4 regions of the Arthrobacter sp. GW822-FHT05G07 genome follow, and region 1 is predicted to be linked to each of the others. Evidence: riboswitches for the same ligand, from Rfam matches in the RefSeq annotation. Region 1 holds a riboswitch; each other region holds the start of a gene.
The links. Region 1 has a riboswitch for S-adenosylmethionine ahead of AC1RJY_RS06165 (aminotransferase class V-fold PLP-dependent enzyme). Riboswitches for the same ligand answer to the same signal wherever they lie in the genome.

Region 1 (3,447 bases):
CGCATCGTGATTGCAGCCCGCGCCCGTGAACTGCGGCGCAATCCCGTTGTCCCTGGCGACTTCGTCGCTTTGGTGGGTGACGTCTCCGGGTCCCCCGACACTCTGGCGCGCCTGGTGCGGGTGGAAGAGCGGAAGACGCTCCTTCGCCGCAGCGCGGATGATACGGACCCCATCGAACGAGTGGTTGTAGCCAATGCCGATCAGCTCGTTGTGGTTGTTGCGGCGGCCAACCCGGAACCACGTACTGGATTTATTGACCGTGCTTTGGTTGCAGCATACGACGCCGGCATCGAGCCGTTGCTGCTTATCACCAAGGCGGACGTCAAGGATCCGGCGGAGCTCCTTGCCAATTACCTGAGCTTGGACTTTCCCGTGATCATCAGCCGTACGGCTGACTCCGAGGCCGGCGGCATCGATGCCCGCTCGGATGATGGACTCTCAGCCCGGCTGGACAAGGACGCCGTCTCCCAGCTCCGCTCACATCTGGGTGGCAAAGTCACCGTCATGCTCGGCCACTCAGGTGTAGGCAAATCCACCATGGTCAATGCACTGACGGGGGCAGAGCGCGCCACTGGCGGCGTCAACGCGGTGACGGGCCGTGGCCGGCACACGTCATCCTCGGCTTTGGCGCTGAAGCTGGACGATGCCCCGTCCGGCAGCTGGATCATCGATACTCCCGGCATACGCTCCTTCGGCTTGGCGCATGTGGACCCGGACCGGATCCTCCATTCCTTCCCGGACCTTGAGCCCGGCACGGAAACCTGCGACCGCGGCTGCAAGCACGGTGCCACCGCCACCAATTGCGGGCTTGATGCATGGGTGAACGATGGCCATGCAGGCCCATCAGGAGTGGCGCGGCTGGCCTCCCTGCGCCGCTTGCTGGGTGCAGACCCACGACTCGAAGCGAAAGAGACCAAGGAACTGGGCACCGTCAACTGATCGTTACCGGCTTCACGTCCCCAATGAGGCGAACGATTCAGGATAGTTTGGTGGCATGACCCATCCCGTTTCCACGTACAACGATGACCTGCGCCTTGCCCATGTCCTCGCTGACTCAGTCGATGCCCAGACCATGGATCGCTTCAAAGCGCTGGACCTCAAGATCGAAACCAAGCCCGACCTCACGCCTGTCACTGACGCTGACAAGGCCGCTGAGGAAGCAATCCGCGGTCAGCTGTCCCGCTCGCGCCCACGTGATGCGGTCCTGGGCGAGGAGTTCGGCAGCAGCGGCCACGGCTCGCGCCGCTGGATCATCGACCCCATCGACGGAACCAAGAACTTCGTCCGGGGTGTTCCGGTGTGGGCAACGTTGATCGCCCTCGTGGACGAAGGCGAACCCGTCGTGGGCGTCGTGAGCGCCCCCGCGTTGGGCAAACGCTGGTGGGCTGCCAAGGACATGGGTGCCTACATGGGGCGGTCCCTCGCCTCGGCCACCCGCCTCAAAGTTTCCAACGTCTCCAGCCTGGCAGACGCCTCCATGTCCTACTCAAGCCTTTCGGGCTGGAAGGAACGGGGCAACCTTGACGAGTTCCTGGACCTCACCGAAGACGTCTGGCGCACGCGTGCCTATGGTGACTTCTGGTCGTACTGTCTCGTGGCCGAGGGCGCAGTGGACATCGCCTGCGAGCCTGAGCTGAACCTTTATGACATGGCAGCACTCGTCCCCATCGTCACTGAGGCCGGCGGCCGTTTCACGTCCCTGGAAGGCGAAGACGGTCCTTTCGGCGGCAATGCACTGGCTACCAACTCGATCCTTCACTCCGAGGTCCTCAAGCGGCTCAACCCCGGCCTGGACGACCTTCTCTAAACATTTCATCGCCTTGTCCAACCAGTAGGCGACGGAATTTTCGACGGCGGCAGCCCCCTTTTGGGGGTCTCCGCCGTTTTTTATTCGACGAAGCAGGCATTTTGCCTTCCGCGTAACAAAAGGCTTAACAATCGGCAGCGGCTTTGGATGGGCCCCCGGACGTGCTCTAGCCTTTTTACAGGTCACGAGTGCCAGCGCTAAACCCCGGTTTGCTGGCCGGCAACCCTCCATTCGCGGTGGGGTGCCCCGGGTGACGACCCGGCCGGTCCGGAACGGATGCGGCAAGCGCGGATCCCCTCCGGGGGTCCCTCTTGAGTGAGGTCCCATGAGCACTGTCACGTTCGACTCAAACATCATTCCGTCCTTCGCCGCAGAAACCACAGCAGAAACAGCCCCTGCTGCACGGCCGCTGGCCGCTGTTACCGGCGCCGAGTTGCAGGCGCCCCTGATTCAGGGCGGACATGTTCGCTACGCAAACCTCGACTACGGGGCATCGGCTCCGGCGTTGACCATCGTCTCGGCGTACCTCAACGAAGTCCTTCCCTACTACGCGAGTGTCCACCGCGGCGCAGGCTACGCCTCCCAAATCAGCACGTCGGTGTACGAGAACTCCAGGAACATCGTCCGTGACTTCGTCGGTGGGCGGCCGGATGATTCTGTCATCTTCACCCGGAACACCACGGACTCCTTGAACCTGCTGGCCGGGTGCCTTCCGCAGATCGACGGCAAGCCCGCAGGCGAGGTCCTGTACCTGGATATCGAGCACCACGCCAACCTGCTTCCATGGCAGGGTGTACCGCACCGCAGCGTCGTAGCGGCCCCCACCCTGTCCGCCACACTGGACAAACTCCGCGGAGAGTTGGCTCAGGGCGGTGTCAGCCTGCTTGCGGTGACCGGAGCCTCCAACGTCACCGGCGAAATTCTTCCCATCGCAGAACTTGCTTCCCTGGCCCACGAATACGGTGCGCGGATCGTGGTGGATGCCGCCCAGCTCGCTCCGCACCGCCGGATCAATATCACCGAAGCAGACGTCGACTACATTGTCTTCTCCGGACACAAGCTCTACGCTCCCTTCGGCGCCGGCGTCGTGGTGGGCCGTCCCGACTGGCTCGACGCCGGCACTCCGCATCTGGCCGGTGGCGGCGCGGTCCGTGAAGCCCGTTTGGACTCCGTCAACTGGGCGGCCGGCCCCGCACGGCACGAGGGCGGCTCCCCCAACGTGCTGGGAGCGGCAACGCTCGCTCGCGCCACCCAGGTGCTCGCAGGCCTGGACCAGGACGCGTGGCACGCCCACGAGGCTGCCATCCGCTCGTACTTGGTGGAAGGCCTGGAGGCCATCGACGGCGTGACAGTCCACAAGATCTTCACTGACTCCTTGGACACCATCGGTGTGGTCAATTTCTCCGTCGAAGGATTCGACGCCGGATTGGTGGCCGCTTACCTGGCAGCGGAGCACGGCGTGGGCCTGCGAGATGGCCGCTTTTGCGCCCACCCGCTCCTCAAGCGCCTCGGGCTTCCCTCAGGCTCTTTGCGCGCCAGCTTCGGCGTCGGCTCCCGGTTGGAGGACGCCACCAGGCTGCTAGCAGGCATCCAAGGGCTCAAGCGCGACGGACTGGGCTGGGACTACGTGGTGGACGAGG
Region 2 (3,447 bases), on a different contig from region 1:
GTTGGCGGAGCTTGCACCCATCTACACCCGGATCGGCAACCCGACGCAGGATGTTGTGGAGCAGCGGGTCGCGAGCCTTGAAGGTGGCCTAGGGGCACTTCTGCTCAGCTCCGGACAGGCCGCGGAGACGTTCGCCATCCTGAACATCGCTGAGGCCGGGGACCACATCGTGGCGAGCCCCAGCCTGTACGGCGGCACGTACAACCTGCTGGCGCACACGCTGAAGAAGTTCGGAATTGCGGTCACCTTCGTGGAGGACCCCGACAATCTGGAGCAGTGGCGTGACGCCGTCCAGCCGAACACCAAGCTGTTCTTCGGCGAGGTTGTGTCCAACCCCCGCCAGGACGTGCTGGACATTGAGGGCATCGCCCGCACCGCTCACGAGGCCGGTGTGCCCCTGATCGTCGACAACACCCTGTCAACGCCCTACCTTATTCGTCCCATCGAGTGGGGCGCGGACATCGTGGTTCACTCGGCCACCAAATACCTGGGTGGTCACGGTTCAGCAATCGCCGGTGTGATTGTGGACTCCGGCAACTTCGACTTCGGCAAGGACCCGGAGCGCTTCCCTGGGTTCAATACCCCGGACCCCAGCTACAACGGACTGGTCTATGCCCGGGATCTCGGCAAGGACGGCGCCCTGGGCGCCAACCTCTCCTACATCCTCAAGGCCCGCGTCCAGTTGCTTCGCGATCTCGGCTCCGCCGTGTCTCCGTTCAACGCCTTCCTCATTGCCCAGGGTTTGGAGACCTTGAGCCTGCGCGTGGAGCGTCACGTTGCCAACGCCACCAAGGTGGCCGAATGGCTGGAAAGCCACGACGACGTCGAGTCGGTCGCCTATGCGGGCCTGCCATCCAGCCCGTGGTACAGCCGGGGCCGGAAATACGGCCCCAAGGGCACGGGCGCCATTGTTGCCTTCAACATCAAGGGCGGCGTAGAAGCGGGCAAGCGCTTTGTGGACGGACTGGAGCTGCACTCGCACGTTGCCAACATCGGTGACGTCCGCTCGCTGGTCATCCACCCGGCGTCCACTACGCACAGTCAGTTGACGGTGGAGCAGCAGGTGGCTGCAGGCGTCAACCCCGGCCTGGTGCGGTTGTCCGTGGGCATCGAGAACGTGGATGACATCATCGCCGACCTCGAAGCCGGCTTCCGGGCTGCCAAGGGCGCCTAACGCTGCGGTTCAAAGTCTCAGCCCGACTGCCGCCCGCGTCGACGATTATTCGCCGGGCGGCAGTTCAGGGTGCTCATTCGTGAACGAAGGCACCCCAAACCGTCACACTGTTGTCACATTCTTCGCCAGAACCGCCCTGTATTTCCTAGACTCTTCGTATTAGGTCATGAGTGCCAGCACACAGCCCCGGCTTGCTGGCCGGCAACCCTCCTCCGCGGTGGGGTGCCCCGGGTGAAGACCTGGCCTGTTCGCACGCAAGGCGACGGGCAAGCGCGAGGTTAAGGTGTCAAAGGAATGACCATTACTGCTACAGCCCTTCCAAAATCCGGAGAAGAAGACGGAATCGTCAAGTACGCCGGCATAGGGCCGCTGGAACTTGAAGCCGGCGGATTCCTTCCCGACGTTGTCCTTGCGTACGAGACCTGGGGGCAGCTGAACTCCGACGCATCCAATGCCGTACTCGTCCAGCACGCGCTCACGGGCAGTACACACGTAGCCCGCGGCGCCACGGATGAAGAAGGCTGGTGGGAGCAACTTGTTGGACCAGGTGCCACCATCGACACCAACAAGTTCTTCGTCATCTCCATCAACATCGTGGGCGGCTGTTACGGCAGCACCGGCCCATCATCAGCAGCACCCGATGGCAAGCCCTGGGGTTCTCGTTTCCCGTTGGTCACTCTGCGCGACAGCACGGTGGCTGAGTCACGCCTTGCCGATGCTTTGGGCATCGACTCCTGGCACGCCGTGTTGGGTGGGTCGATGGGCGGCGCCCGTGCGCTCGAGTGGGCCGTGACGTTCCCCGAGCGGGTGGAGCGCTGCGCCGTGATCTCGGTGGGCGCCTACAGCACGGCCGAGCAGATTGCCTTCGCGCAGGCCCAAACCCTGGCCATCCGGCAGGACCCGAACTTCAATCACGGCGACTACTACGGTGGTACCGCGCCTGAGCATGGTTTGGCGTTGGCCCGACGTATCGCCCACATCACTTACCGCTCAGCGTTGGAGTTGGACTTCCGCTTCGGCCGGCAAGCCCAGCACCAGGAGACGCCGCTGACAGCTGCTGTGCTGGGGGAGCGCGGGCGCTACCAAGTGGAAAGCTACCTGGACCACCAGGGGACAAAGCTGGTCCGCCGTTTCGATGCCAACAGCTACATCGCCATTACCGAGGCCTTGATGTCCCATGACGTCACTCGTGGTCGCGGCACGTTGGAAGCGGCATTGTCGCGCACCAAGGCTGAGTTCTTTGTGGCGGCCGTGGACAGCGACAGGCTCTACTTCCCGGCACAGTCGCGGGAACTCGCCGCGGCACTCCCGGGAGACGTATCGGTCCACCTCATTGAGGCGCCGATTGGACACGATGGCTTCCTCACCGAGATCGGCCAGCTCTCGGCGCAGCTCCGCGAAGCCTTCTTCGGCTAAGCCAGGCTCACGTTCAGGGTGGCCTAGCCGTTCATGATGTCGCCGCGCTGCTTCATGTAATCCTCCATGGCGATCTCGCCGTTGCTGAACTTCGCATCCAGCTCGGCCAGCTTGCGCGCACGGTAGCCTTGCGGCTGCGAGCTTCCCGTTGCGGGAAACGGCGTGGGGGACGAAGAGTTCGACGGCGGCCCGGCCTGCGGTGTCTCATCCGCGGGGCGTACGACGATCGGCTCCGACGGGTACCCGGGGTAATTCTGCGGCGGGTACCCCGGGCCCGGCAGATTCTGCGGCGGGTACCCGGGGCCGCGGAACGTGTCATTCTGGATCCGACGCGCCCGGGAGCGGTTGTACATGCGGATGCCGAGTGGAATCAGCCACGAGCAGACGATGATCCAGAAGATCAGATTGTTCACAGTGCAGGCCTCCTAGGTCTCATCCCAGCTTAGTCCTGCCACCTGGACGCGGCCCGTCTCCCGGAACCAGCCCGGCTAATTCACACCAGCGTGGTCTCCATGCCCAAGAACCGGCCGTAACGATCCGCCTCGGCCTCCAAGGCGTCTTGTTCTTCCGCCGTTGCCGGCCGGTTCATTCGGACATCGAGTTCGCAGGTCATGCCGGAGAAACTGTGGCGCCACCATCCGGCCAACCTGCCGTTCAGCAGGACCACGTGCATGGGTCCGTTGTCCTCGGGGAAGTATGGCGCCGTTCCACCAAGGAAGTGCCGGGACTGTGAGTAGCCCATCACGTATTCGTCGTAGCACTGAATGAGGTCCAGGCGGGGGAGCCCGGGGTCCTCCATCGCTGAAGGATCGTCGCCGTTGGTGAGAGCCTCCGCTTCCTCAGAGGCCAGATAGAAC
Region 3 (3,447 bases), on a different contig from region 1:
CGTTGGCCGGCTTGCAGCATGCGGAGGCGCTCGGCGTCGTCGGGGGTGATGTAGACGCGTGAGACCGGCGAGATTCCGACGAACCACACCACCGTGCCGGCAACAATTACTGCTCCGGCACGGCGATACGGATGGTTCCCGCTCATGGCAGCAAGATTAGACCTGTTTGAGGGCCTTCTCCAGATCCAAGATAAGGTCGCCCACATCTTCAAGTCCCACGGACAGTCGCACCACACCATCAGAAAGCCCGATGGCCGCGCGGCCCTCCGGCCCCATGGCCCGGTGGGTGGTGGTTGCCGGATGCGTGATGAGGGACTTGGAGTCGCCCAGGTTGTTGGAAATGTCGATCACGCTGAGGCCATCAAGCAACGCAAAGGCTGCCTCCTTGGCTGACCGACCGGCTGAAGGCGAGAGTTCAAACGTCAGCACCGTACCGCCGGCCTTCATCTGCTTCGCGGCGAGCTGGTACTGGGGGTGCGACTTCAGCAGCGGGTACTTGACCCAGCTGATGGCAGGCTGCTGCTCCAGCCACTCGGCGATCTTCAAAGCGGACGCGGAGCTGTGGTTCACGCGCAGCCCGATGGTCTCCAAGCCCTTGGTCAACACCCAGGCGTTGAACGCGGACAGCGAAGGGCCGGTGTGCCGCATAAGCTGCTTGACCGGGCCGTCGATGAATTCCTTGGTGCCCAGGATTGCGCCGCCAAGGACGCGCCCTTGGCCGTCGATGTGTTTGGTGCCGGAATAGACGATCACGTCGGCGCCCAGCTCACCGCAGCGTTGCAGCAGCGGAGTGGCAAAGACATTGTCGACCACGACAGTCGCCCCGGCGGCATGCGCCAGTTCGCTGACTGCAGCGATATCGACGATCTCCTGCATCGGGTTGGACGGCGACTCGAAGAACACCGCGGTGGTGGGTTCGGAGAGGGCTTCACGCCACTGCTCCAGATCCGGGCCGTCCACGAATACCGTCTCCACGCCCCAGCGCGGCAGGATCTCATTGAGGATCACGAAGCAGGAGCCAAACAGGGAGCGGGCGGCAACCACGCGGTCGCCGGCAGCCAGCAGGGCACCCAAAGCGGTGAAGACAGCGGACATGCCGGACGCCGTCGCAAAGCACGCTTCGGTTCCTTCAAGCAGCCGCAGCCGCTCCTGGAACGTGGCCACGGACGGGTTGCCGTAGCGGGAGTAGACGAAGCGTTCGTCCTCACCGGTAAAGGCTCGCTCTGCGGCGGCTGCGGACTCGTAAACGAACCCGGAGTTCAGGAAAACGGGCTCGGACGTTTCCTGGAAATTGGTACGGTCAAGGCCACCGCGGACGGCTTGGGTGTCAGGGCTCCAGCCAGCGGCGTCGGGATTGAAAGTCACTTACTCGGTCCCCAAATTCGTCGGCAGGCCACGGTTCTTCCACCCGTTAACGGTGCGTTCGCCGTAGCGGTCCGGTTCGCCTTCAAAGCCCTCAAGGACGTTGTAGGCAGTGAAGCCGGCCTGGGTTGCGGCGATTGCGGCCGAGATGGAGCGCTGGCCGGAACGGCACAGGAACACCAGCTCAACGCCGTCGTCTTCGGGTGCCTGCTGCTGCAGATCCTCGATGAAACGGGAGTTGGGAATGCCGCCGGCCAAATTCCACTGGATGAACAGGGGGTCGTTCTCGGTGGCTTTGGTATCGGGGATGCCGATGTGGGCCCATTCGCCCTCGGTGCGGACGTCCACCAGGATGGCGCCCTCTTGAAGCTTGGCCCACGCGTCCTGCGGGGTCAGATCACCTGCGTAGCTCATGCGTGGCCCTCAAATGCTTCTTCGTCGTCGTAGTTTTCCAGCTGATCGACGGCGTTGGCTACCGCAGCATCCGCACTGGCGATCGCGGCAGGGAGGACAACGGCTTGGGCAACGATCACGTCGGTGCCGTTGAACGTGGCGGCCGGGCTGCCATGAAGCACGTAACCTTCTGCGAGCGAGTTGTGGATGCGCTCGCAAAAATCACGGGTATCCGGGCCTGTAATCAGGCGGTAGGAGAGTTTTTCTTCAGTGGGTTCAGGCATTGCTGGTGCTCCTCAGTCACGCTTGCAGTACGAGTTGTCGATACGCCGAGTAGTCACCTGAGGCACCCCGCCGGAGAGAGGGTTGCCGACCAGCAAGTCAGGGCTTTGCGCTGGTGCTCATTACTCAAGAAAAACGTAACATCCACGGGCATCGGGCCGCACTTGCGGGCTGTTGCGGGGCCGTCATGTTGCGTAATCGGCGGCTCATCCCTTATTCGTTTTTCAGCGCACGCACTGCCGCGCCCACCGTTGGGAAGAAGTGGTCGGGCGTAAAGCGGGCCGCTGTGCCCAAATGGATCAACTTGTCTTTCACAGGTCCCTTCAGTTCGGCGAACACCAGGTCCACGCCTTTGCTTGCCAGCCATTCATCCAAAGTGACGAGGTCGTCCAGCGCCGTAGTGTCGATCCCGGTGATGGGCTCCGCGGCGAGGATGACGTGGGTAATGGCATCTGTTGTCTCATCCGGTGCCTCGTCAAGTTGCTCCCGGACAAAGGCCGCCAGTACCTGCCCATTACCGAAGAACAGCGGCGCATCGAAGCGGAGGATGAGAAGTCCCGGGATGCGTTCACCATCGGGGTGCCGCTCAAGGTCGTGATAGCCAGGGAGCCCTTCTTCAGCACCGAGTTCTGTCCGGTACGGATCCCAGGCCCTCCGCACGAAGTCCAAAAGCGCCAACGCAATGGCCACCACGATTCCCTGCAGTACCCCAACGGTGAGGACGCCCAGGAACGCGGCCAGCATCACCACAGATTCGCTGCGGCTCAGGCTGAGGAGCCGCTTCACGCCGGCCGGGTCCGCGAGGGCAATGGCTGCGGCGATGACGACGGCGGCCAACGTTGCGGAGGGCAGGTACTCGGTCACTCCGGGAGCCAGCAGCATGAAGGCCAGCACCAGCACGGAACCCACCACGCCGGTCATCTGGGATTTGGCACCAGCATCCACGGCCACCGGGGTTCTGGAGGTACTGCCGGAGATCGGGAATCCGCCCAGCAGTCCGGTGGCCGCGTTGGCTGCCCCGAGCGCCGCCATTTCCCTGTTTCCCGAGACCTTCTTCCCTTCCTTGGCCGCCAATGTTTGGGATAGGACGCCGGTGTCCGCGAAGGCCATGAGGGCGATCCCTGCCGCAGCGGGAAGCAGCGTGAGAGCATCAGCCCAGCCGATGCCCCCGAGTGCGGGCATCGGGAGGCCCTGCGGCAGGACTCCGGTGACCTTCACGTCGTCGTTCAGGCCCCAAACCGCCGTAACAACGCAAGAGCCGACCACCGCCAGCAGGACGCCGGGTACCTTCCACTTCAGCAGCCGCGGGATCCAAATGAGGGCAAGGGAACCGCTACCCAGCAGCAGGGCGGTGACATTGACGTCACCGCCGAGCACCCCGGTGGTGACCTTCGCGAGCTTCTCCCAGAT
Region 4 (3,447 bases), on a different contig from region 1:
TCGCCCACCAGTCTGGTGTCCACGCGGTCTTTGATCAGTTCCTGGGCTTCCGCTTCCAAAGGAAGATCCAGGGCATCGTCCGGCGAGGGGTAGGGGATGGCACCCTGGCCGCTGCGGATACCGTAAACCCACTGGGCGTAGCCGCGGGCGAGTCGCTGTGCTTGGTGTTCGTCCGGGGCCACCAACACGTCTGCCGAGACGATCACGTGCGGTTCCTGCAAGGTATCGGACGGTTCGAAGTGTGCGCGGTACTCGGCGATGGAGTCCAGCACGCCCGCGGGTGCAACGTGGTAGTTCGCACCGAAGGGAAGGCCCAGTTTTCCCGCTAGCCGTGCGCTTGGCCCGGCTGTTGAGCCGTGGACCCAGAACTGCGGCGCCTGTCCCAGAGCCGGGGTAGCCGTGACTTCCTCGCCGTGCTTCGTTCGGTAGTCGCCGGTGAAGAACCCGATGATGTCCTGGACGTCGTTCTCGAAGTTGTCCGTATCCCCGGGGAAGCGGCCCAGCAGTTCACCCTGCAACCGGAACTTCCTGGGCAGGACAGCGCCGAAGATGGGTCGTGGTGAAGGGATCAGCAAACCGTCAACCACGCGATCGCTGACGGCTTCCGCAGCGGGAACCACTCCGGGTGCCGGTTCGCTGGGCGACTTGGGCGGACCTGAGCGACCAAAGCCCAGGTCCAGGCGGTCAGGGAATACTGCCGCGAGCGTTCCGATGCTCTCTGCGATCTGAAGCGGCCTGTAGTTCCCCAGTAGCGTGGCCGCGGTCCCTACACGGATGGTCTTGGTGGCCGATGCCACCAAACCGGCAAGGATGTGCGGAGCAGAGCCAGCAACGCCGGTATTGAGGTGGTGCTCGGCCAACCAGTAGCGCGAGTAGCCGGAAGCCTCGGCAGCAGCCGCGAGGTCAAGCGTGCTGCGCAGTGCCTCGCCGGGGGTCTGCCCGGCCGACACCGGGCTGAGGTCAAGGACGGACAGGGGAGTAACTGAAGGCTTCGGCATGGCACGACACTACGGAGCCCGGCGCAGAGCCCAAAGCCGATCCGTCACCCCGCTCAACCGGACTAAATCCAGCGAAATCCGGCGAAACGGACCGTCACAAGAGCGCCTTCTCCGGCCCGAAAATGACGAATCTGGCAGCCCGTTGACGCGGTATTTCCCGCCTTGACGCCGCAAGTCCAGCGGTTTGTACATTCCTTGGACAGCCTCCTAGATTCAAGTCCAGGTCAAGAGTCAGCATGCCAAGGACCGGCTCGTGCTGCGGCAACCCTCAGGCATTAAGTGGCGGGGTGCTCCGGAAACAGACCAGGCCGCACATGCGGCAAGTGAATGTCGTCCCGGCCGCCGCGCGGCTCTGAAAGAGAGAATCATGCCTTCCACTCCTGTACCTGAATTCCGCTCCCGCGTCATCGCATTGGAGCTCGACGGCGATGGCGCCCACCCAGCGTCGTGGCGCAAGGCCCACCATGATCCGCAGGCACTATTGGGGGGCCCACGGATCCGTGAAACTGTCCAAGCAGCGGACATCGCCGGTTTCCATGTGGCAACGTTCAAGGACACCCGCGTTGTGGATCCTGGAAGCACCGGGATTGCGGGCCGTTTGGACGCGATCCAGCGGGCGGCCTTTGCAGCAGCGATCACCCGGTCCATCGGTCTTGTCCCTGAGGCCGGAACGCTCTTCACCGAACCGTTCCATGTGGCTACGCAGTTGGCCAGCCTGGACTACTCCTCGCTGGGCAGGGCAGGGTGGCTGGTCAACGCGGACAACCTTGAAGAGGAAGCCCGATCGGTGGGCCGAGCACCGTTGCCTGCAGGAGAAAACACCAGCGAAGCCGCAGACGCCGTGCAGGCGAGCCGCCGGCTGTGGGACTCCTGGGAAGACGACGCGGTGATCCGTGACGTCTCCACCGGCCGCTACATTGACCGGGACAAGCTGCACCACGCCGACTTCGAAGGTGAACGCTTCTCCGTCAAGGGACCGTCCATCATCCCGCGCCCCTTGCAAGGCCAGGTGGTGGTGTTCGCGCCCGCTGAGCTGCTTCCCGCCGTCGAAGCTGACGTTGCCCTGATCACCGCGGAAACCCCGGACGCCCTCGCAAAGGCAGCCCAAGCGGCAGCCACGGCCGGCGCTCCACGGACACTCGTGGAGCTGGACGTCATCCTCGATTCCCGTGGACAAGCCGCGGAGGACCGCCTGGCCGAGCTGGACTCGTACGAAGAGTGGACGGGCGGTGCCCGCTACGTGGGCAGCGCGGAAGGGCTGGTGGAATTGCTCACCACGCTGTTCGCAGCAGCCGACGGCGTCCGCCTCAAGCCAGCGGTACTGGACGTGGACCTCCCCGAACTGGCCAACAAGGTCCTGCCCGAACTGCGCCGCACCGGGCTGGTGGTACCGCCGGCCCCGGGACGCACGTTGCGGGAAACCTTCGGACTTCCCCGTCCCGCGAACCGCTTCGCCGCGGCCTGACCATCGCCCGCCGCCAAGAGCCCACGAGCCAGACATAGAGAGCAGAACCATGACCCATCATCACCGCATCGCAGGCAACGGCCAGATCCAGTTCGGTGTCTTCTTCCAAGGCGTTAACCACACCACCGTATGGAAGGACGCGCAGAGCGGCTCGCAAACTGACTTCGAATCATTCCGCCGGGTAGCCCAGACAGCTGAACGCGGCCTCTTCTCCGCCTTCTTCCTCGGAGAGGGACTGCGCCTTAGGGAACACCTGGGCCGGATCCACGATCTCGACGTCGTCGGCCGTCCCGACGCCCAGACCGCACTCGCCGCGCTCGCAGCCGTCACCACCAGCATCGGTCTGGTGGCCACGCAAAACACCACATACAACGATCCCGCGGACCTTGCCCACCGCTTGGCCAGCCTGGACCTACTGTCCGGCGGCCGTGCGGCATGGAACATCGTCACTACGGACAACGCATGGACCGGTGCCAACTTCAGGCGCGGCGGGTTTCTCCAGCACGAGGACCGCTACACCCGGGCCGAAGCGTTCGTTCAGACGGCCAAGGCTATTTGGGATTCCTGGGCCGACGGTGCAATCGCCGGGTCCCGGAATGATCCGCGCTGGCTCCGCGAGGACGCCATCAGCACGGTCAAGCGCCACGACGAGAGTTTCGACGTCGAAATCACCGGGCGCTTGCCGCGTTCCAGCCAGCAGCACCCGGTCCTGTTCCAGGCAGGCGACTCACCGGACGGCCGCGACTTCGCTGTTCGAAACGCCGATGTGATCTTCTCTGCGCACCCGGAACTGGAAGACGCCAAGGAATTCCGGGACGACATCGTGGCCCGCACCCTCAAGGCCGGCCGCCCGGCGGATGACGTGAAGATCTTTCCGGGCCAGGAGTTTATCCTCGGTGCCACAGCGGCAGAAGCTGAGGAGAAACACCAGTGGGTCCGGTCCCTGCAGGTGGGCCCTGAGACGGCCATCGCCTACTTGGAACA

Region 2: it holds a riboswitch for S-adenosylmethionine, as region 1 does, so the genes downstream of both, metX (homoserine O-acetyltransferase MetX) here and AC1RJY_RS06165 (aminotransferase class V-fold PLP-dependent enzyme) in region 1, are expected to answer to the same signal.
Region 3: it holds a riboswitch for S-adenosylmethionine, as region 1 does, so the genes downstream of both, AC1RJY_RS08785 (DUF1737 domain-containing protein) here and AC1RJY_RS06165 (aminotransferase class V-fold PLP-dependent enzyme) in region 1, are expected to answer to the same signal.
Region 4: it holds a riboswitch for S-adenosylmethionine, as region 1 does, so the genes downstream of both, AC1RJY_RS07525 (LLM class flavin-dependent oxidoreductase) here and AC1RJY_RS06165 (aminotransferase class V-fold PLP-dependent enzyme) in region 1, are expected to answer to the same signal.

The regions. Positions count from the first base shown of each region.
Region 1 covers NZ_JBXALT010000003.1:224,736-228,182, reverse strand. Annotated here, with positions in the region: gene rsgA (ribosome small subunit-dependent GTPase A) at 1-939, shown strand, start outside; gene hisN (histidinol-phosphatase) at 995-1,807, shown strand; SAM riboswitch class IV at 1,988-2,101, shown strand; gene AC1RJY_RS06165 (aminotransferase class V-fold PLP-dependent enzyme) at 2,133-3,447, shown strand, end outside.
Region 2 covers NZ_JBXALT010000001.1:49,903-53,349, reverse strand. Annotated here, with positions in the region: gene AC1RJY_RS00265 (bifunctional o-acetylhomoserine/o-acetylserine sulfhydrylase) at 1-1,174, shown strand, start outside; SAM riboswitch class IV at 1,337-1,453, shown strand; gene metX (homoserine O-acetyltransferase MetX) at 1,469-2,590, shown strand; gene AC1RJY_RS00255 (hypothetical protein) at 2,614-3,003, opposite strand; gene AC1RJY_RS00250 (winged helix DNA-binding domain-containing protein) at 3,084-3,447, opposite strand, start outside.
Region 3 covers NZ_JBXALT010000004.1:307,468-310,914, reverse strand. Annotated here, with positions in the region: gene AC1RJY_RS08800 (hypothetical protein) at 1-146, opposite strand, end outside; gene AC1RJY_RS08795 (O-succinylhomoserine sulfhydrylase) at 157-1,365, opposite strand; gene AC1RJY_RS08790 (rhodanese-like domain-containing protein) at 1,366-1,776, opposite strand; gene AC1RJY_RS08785 (DUF1737 domain-containing protein) at 1,773-2,039, opposite strand; SAM riboswitch class IV at 2,053-2,164, opposite strand; gene AC1RJY_RS08780 (SulP family inorganic anion transporter) at 2,251-3,447, opposite strand, start outside.
Region 4 covers NZ_JBXALT010000004.1:56,547-59,993, reverse strand. Annotated here, with positions in the region: gene AC1RJY_RS07530 (LLM class flavin-dependent oxidoreductase) at 1-998, opposite strand, end outside; SAM riboswitch class IV at 1,221-1,330, shown strand; gene AC1RJY_RS07525 (LLM class flavin-dependent oxidoreductase) at 1,366-2,463, shown strand; gene AC1RJY_RS07520 (NtaA/DmoA family FMN-dependent monooxygenase) at 2,513-3,447, shown strand, end outside.